Regions from separate parts of the Fictibacillus enclensis genome, predicted to be linked through region 1. Evidence: riboswitches for the same ligand, from Rfam matches in the RefSeq annotation. Region 1 holds a riboswitch; the other holds the start of a gene.

Region 1 (3,168 bases):
CTATCCTTTTATCGTAAATGTCAAAAAAATCCAAAAAAGCTTCGGTCATGCTTAGCATACCGAAGCTTTTTTGTGTGAATCAGCCTGTTCTTTTTGAAAGAGAAAGATTGCTGGTTTTTTTGTTTTTACGGAGGCTGTACACGATGCCCGCCACCCAGAGTACCCCAAGAATCGTATACACGGACTGTAAAGATGTTCCTGAAACCCCAACCGTTTGAAGGATGGTGCGGGCATTCGTAAAGATAATTAGTCCGCCCACCACAACACCGAGAATATGGGAAGGAATAATCTTAACAAGATAAGCTGCGATCGGTGCAGCAATCAATCCGCCGGCCATAAGGGCAATGACCCACATCCAGTTCACCTGATGCCAACCAAGGGAGATCAGGAAACCGATGGTTGCGGATAAGGCAACCGCAAATTCACTTGTATCAACAGAGCCAATGACTTTTCTTGTAGACGTTCCGTTTTTGGCCAGCAGGACCGGAGTGGCTACCGGCCCCCATCCTCCGCCGCCTGTCGCATCAAGGAATCCGGCAACCAATCCCAGGGGAATGAGCTGCTTGCGGCTGAACGCTTTTTCGTGCTCCGTTACTTTATTGTTCTTTTTAAATAAAAAACGGTAAAGAATATAAAATCCTAGAAATAGCAGGAAAAAGGATACATAAGGCTTTACAATGTCACCGGGAAGGCTTGACAAGAAGCAAGCGCCAGCGAAGGCACCGATTGATCCCGGAATAATAAGCCGATAGATAATCTTTTTATCCACATTTCCAAAGCGTATATGAGAAACCCCGGAAGCTGCAGTAGTAACGACTTCAGCAAAATGCACGGAAGCCGAGGCAACGGCGGGTGCGATTCCGAAGGCAAGCAGCAGGGAAGTTGAAGTCAGTCCGTAGGCCATACCGAGCGATCCGTCAATGAGTTGGGCCACGAGGCCGATTAGTGCCAAGACAATCAATTTTTTCATGGTTTACTCCTCCTGTCACGTAAAAAAAAAGACTCCTAACTACTGTTTGTTAAGAGCCTTCGGTTTTTCCGATCAGCTTAGTGTGATTAAATTAATATTTACTATATTCAATAACAGTGAACTCTGTCAATAATATTTAAACAAATTTTCAATAAATATTTTTTAATCCGATATGAATAATAGGGTTTCCTTTGTAATAAATATGTGGTATTATTTAAAAAAATAAAAAAACTTATCCAGAGTGGTGAAGGGAACTGGCCCGATGAAACCCGGCAACCTGCAATTTTTGCAAGGTGCTAACTCCAGCAGAATGTTTATTACATTTTGGAAGATAAGGTAATATGTTTACCTCGTCAGCCTTTCCGAAATGGGAAGTTTTTTTTATTGTCCAAAAGCGAGCAAACCAGAGAATAAGGAGGTTCTGATGTGGTAAACGGTCCAAACCAGGATGAAATTTTTGAGCAGTTGAAAGAAATGCTGAACAGTATAAGATATGGTTCCATTACATTGATTGTTCAAGATGGAAAACTGATCCAGATTGAAAAAAATGAAAAGGTTCGATTCAAGTAAACCATTCGCTGACTAGAAAACTAGAGGCGGATGCTTCCATATTTGTTGATATATCGGCCTTTTTTTATAAAAATGTGCAAAAGGATAAACATTTTGCATCGAGAGCCATATGCTTACTAAAAGGGGTGGTTTACTATGCTTAAGTATGATACATGGGAGGAGCAGGAACATGATTTCCCGTTCCCATCAGACAGCGAAACAAAAGGCGCGATGGAAGTCCTGCAATGGGCCTACGATTATTACGGAGATGAATTGGTTTATGCCTGCAGCTTTGGCATAGAGGGCAGCGTACTCGTAGATTTGATTTCAAAGGTCAAGCCCGATGCACGGGTTGTTTTTCTTGATACGGGCCTTCATTTTAAAGAAACCTATGAAGTTATTGAAAAAGCGAAAGAAAAATATCCGTCACTTAATATTGAAATGAAGAAACCGGCACTCACTGTCGCCGAACAAGCGGGCGAACATGGTGACGAACTATGGAAAAGGAATCCAAACCTATGCTGCCAAATCAGAAAGGTGATTCCACTTGAAGAAACACTGAGCGGTGCCTCAGCGTGGCTTTCAGGGCTCAGAAGAGAACAGTCAGAAACAAGGCGCAATACTCAATATGTGAATAAAGATAACCGCTTCAAATCCATTAAAATATGTCCGCTGATCCATTGGACGTATAAAGACATATGGAGATATGCACATAAACATAGTCTCCCCTATAATACGTTGCACGACCAGGGCTACCCGAGCATCGGATGTCAGCCTTGTACTCTTCCTGCCGATTGGGCGTCAGGAGATGCAAGATCTGGCCGTTGGTCCGGTCAGGGTAAAACAGAATGTGGTCTTCACCAATAATTTCAATTACAGGAGGAACAATTTAAATGGCTATTTTACCGCACGGAGGAAAACTCATTAACCGATACGAACCAGAATATTCAACAAACCATATTCAAAAAGAAGTGGAACTGGATGCCACCTCATTGAGCGATCTTGAGCTGATTGGGATAGGAGCATATAGTCCGATTACCGGATTTCTGACAGAAAAAGATTATTTATCAGTTGTAAACGATCTCCGTCTGGCAGATGGCGCAGTATGGAGTATTCCGATCGTCCTTCCGGTACAGGAAAAAACAGCACGTACCCTTTCAACCGGTGACGAAGTAAAGCTTACGTTTAACGGGGAAACCTATGGTGTCATCGAGGTGCAGGATGTTTACCGTCCGGATATTAAACATGAAGCACAGCAAGTCTATCAAACAACCGATGTTGAGCACCCGGGAGTAAAGAAGATTTTAGAACGCCCTTCCTATTATATTGGTGGTCCGGTTAAACTGGTAAAACGTCCGAAAAAGGACCGGTTCAATGAGTACCGTCTTGATCCAGCGGAAACCCGCAAAGAATTTGAGGAACGGGGATGGAAAACGATTGTGGGCTTCCAAACAAGGAACCCAGTTCACCGTGCACATGAATATATTCAAAAAACAGCGCTTGAGACAGTAGACGGACTTTTCCTTAATCCGTTGGTTGGTGAAACCAAATCAGACGATATTCCGGCTGATGTCCGTATGGAAAGCTATGAAATTCTGCTTAAAAACTACTATCCGAAAGATCGTGTGTTCCTGGCCGTATTCCCGGCA
Region 2 (3,168 bases), 1.7 Mb from region 1:
TGTCCTGTTCCCGCATTGTTCCATTCATTGGAACTTTCCTCGCCTGGTTTTCCGAGCTTCTCAAACACTTTAATATTCCATTCCGGTACTAATTCCTTCAAGAGAGTTCCTAATGTCGCACTCATGATTCCGGCGCCAATTAAAATGACGTCTGTGTTAGTTTCTCTGTTGCTCATTTATACCAACCTTTTCGCCTAATATTTGCAGAAAAGTTGCAGGCGTCACACCAAGCCAAGGTGCAATCGGATCACACACTTTCCTGTCTTAATGAAAACGATATCATCACGGATTACAATAATTAATGGATTGAACTATCTCTATTATATGATAAATATCAATTATTTGAAAGCTGGTAGAAAGTGAGAAGTGCAAATAATTGCTGAAAAACCGATGATTTTTATCGATTTTTATAAGAAAGTCCGTTTCTATCGTAAAAAAACATTAAAATTCATCCTATTGAAGAGAGTTCCTTATTATTTAGTAAGGAGATCGATGTTTTATTGAGTGCCTATTTTTTACAATAAAGTTTGAACAGAAAGCATTAATAAGGAATAGCGAGGTATAATGGAAACGAAAACTATGGAGAACATTTATCATGATGCAGCCAATCTTATAAACCAAATTATCCCAGAATTGTGGGCGACGGTATACATTTATGCTTTATTTTATTATGTTTCAAAAGAAAGCAATAAGCTTATTTATAGCCATAATATACCTAAATTATTTAATGTGGAACAGGACAATTATGATGAAATGTATCATAACCTGTATTTTATCTTTGATGATTTAAGATCTGAATTTATAAAGAATCAACAAGAAGTATGGACAAGTCTCATCTTTACGTGACAAAACGATGGTGAGTTTAAAATTGACTACGATTATAGGGACCTCTCTAATATTGCCTCTAGAGCACCAGACATATTGGGAATATAAAATGCTAGGAATGTTCCCTGAAGACGATTTTAAACAAGGCGTTTTGGATTCTTGTCTGGAGAAATTAGCAGAGAGCAAATAATTGAGAATGGTCGCTTTAAAACTGTTTTATGATGATGTGGTTAAAACCATCAACCAAATGATTCCTGAAAAGTGCAACACTATATATGCCTAGGCTCGTATTTCAGAAGGCGAAGGCACTTTACTTTTTTATTATCTATCTTCGTATTTCTTAATGAAAGCGCTTAATCACGACCATTCCACGCAGAATAGTATTGACAAGGATAAAAAGGAATTTTATGATTAAAAATGTTCTAATAATAATATAATAACTGTTCTTATCAAGAGAGACTGAGGGATTAGGCCCAATGACGTCCGGCAACCTCCATATGGAAAGGTGCCACTTCCTGCAGAATGAACTTCATTCTGAAAGATAAGGTGAGATTGAATTCATAATCAAAAGCCTCTTTCATGATGAAAGGGGCTTTTTTACATTGAAAGAAAAGAGGGGGCAATTTCTTGATCGAAGTGAACAACCTGGTAAAGGTGTATCGTTCAAAGAAGAAAGAAATCGTAGGGGTGAACAACGTTTCCCTTAATGTAAAAGAAGGGGAAATCTACGGCATTATCGGGTATAGCGGTGCTGGTAAAAGCTCACTTATCCGCTGTTTGAATTTGCTTGAAAAGCCAACATCGGGTCAAGTGAAAATTGATGGAGTCGACCTTACGACGCTGAAAGGTGAAGGCCTGCGAAAAGCACGTTTAAAAATCGGGATGATCTTTCAGCATTTTCATCTAGTGAGCTCAAAAACGGTTTATGAAAATATTGCGTTTGCACTTAAAGCAGCAGGAAAGACGAAAGCTGAAGCAAATAAGCGTGTCTTGGAACTTTTGGATCTGGTCGATTTGACTGATAAAAAAGACCAGTATCCGGCACAGTTGAGTGGTGGACAAAAACAAAGAGTAGGGATTGCCAGGGCACTTGCCAACAATCCAAAGGTGCTGTTATGCGATGAGGCGACCTCAGCACTAGATCCGAGTACAACCAAATCCATTCTCAATCTGTTAAAAGATATAAATAAAAAACTTGGACTGACCATCGTTCTGATAACGCATGAGATGGAAGTGGTGAAGGAGATTTGCCATAAGATCGCGGTTATGCAGAACGGGGAAGTGATCGAAGAGGGAGAGGTGTATGAGATTTTTTCCAATCCGAAAAAGCCGCTGACACGGGATTTCATTAATAGTATCCTTCAGTTCGATCTTCCAGAGCAGCTGATTGAGAAAAGAAAGGGAACCATCATCAAGATCCAGTTTAAAGGTGAAATCGCTGAGGAGTCTGTCGTATCCGAGCTTTTCCAGCGGTATCAGGTGAAAGGAAACATCCTGCACGGCAAAATAGAATACATTCAGGATACACCTCTTGGCATTTTCATTATGGAATTGACAGGAGAAGCGTCCGAAGTAAAAAAGGCAATTGATTACATCACCAGCAAAACGAGAAGCCTGGAGGTGGTCCATGATGCTGCTTGAATCGCTCGTCCAGCTTATGCCGGATATTAATAAGGCGTTTTTCGAGACTCTCTATATGGTGGGAATTTCGCTGCTTGTAGCAATTGTTCTCGGACTTCCGCTTGGTGTTTTGCTGTTTGTAACGGATAAAGGATTGTTTTTGGAGAATTCGGTGGTGAAAGGTGTTGCCGGATGGATCGTAAACTTGATTCGTTCCATTCCCTACATCATTCTTTTGGTGGCATTGCTTCCTCTAACGAATCTTCTTACCGGCACAACGATTGGCCCTACGGCGGCCTCTGTCTCTTTGTCGGTAGCAGCGATTCCTTTTTTTGCAAGAATGGTAGAAACGTCAATGAGAGAGATTGATAAGGGTGTCATAGAATCGGCTATTGCGGTGGGAGCCACTTCATGGATGATCATTAAGGATGTTCTTCTTCCGGAAGCCAAGCCTGGACTTGTTCAAGGGCTCACAATTACAACAATTAGTTTGGTCGGCTATTCTGCAATGGCCGGAATTGTTGGGGGCGGAGGTATTGGGGATCTGGCCATTCGATTTGGATACTATCGTTACGATAACACCGTTATGATTACCACGGTGGTGGTTTTGATTCTCCTTGTGCAGGTTATTCAGCTTGCCGGAGACTCTATCTCTAAAAAAGTAGATAAAAGATAATAATTAATAGGAGAGAGAAACTATGAAAAAGTATTTGTCTGCACTTA

What was found. Region 1 has a riboswitch for S-adenosylmethionine ahead of QNH15_RS20520 (YezD family protein). Riboswitches for the same ligand answer to the same signal wherever they lie in the genome.
Region 2: it holds a riboswitch for S-adenosylmethionine, as region 1 does, so the genes downstream of both, QNH15_RS02850 (methionine ABC transporter ATP-binding protein) here and QNH15_RS20520 (YezD family protein) in region 1, are expected to answer to the same signal.

What each region holds. Positions count from the first base shown of each region.
Region 1 covers NZ_CP126109.1:3,926,317-3,929,484, reverse strand. Annotated here, with positions in the region: gene QNH15_RS20525 (sulfite exporter TauE/SafE family protein) at 80-970, opposite strand; SAM riboswitch class I at 1,200-1,308, shown strand; gene QNH15_RS20520 (YezD family protein) at 1,424-1,540, shown strand; gene QNH15_RS20515 (phosphoadenylyl-sulfate reductase) at 1,676-2,386, shown strand; gene sat (sulfate adenylyltransferase) at 2,413-3,168, shown strand, end outside.
Region 2 covers NZ_CP126109.1:530,016-533,183, forward strand. Annotated here, with positions in the region: gene QNH15_RS02845 (malate:quinone oxidoreductase) at 1-176, opposite strand, end outside; gene QNH15_RS26160 (immunity protein YezG family protein) at 580-846, shown strand; SAM riboswitch class I at 1,269-1,373, shown strand; gene QNH15_RS02850 (methionine ABC transporter ATP-binding protein) at 1,453-2,466, shown strand; gene QNH15_RS02855 (methionine ABC transporter permease) at 2,456-3,121, shown strand; gene QNH15_RS02860 (MetQ/NlpA family ABC transporter substrate-binding protein) at 3,144-3,168, shown strand, end outside.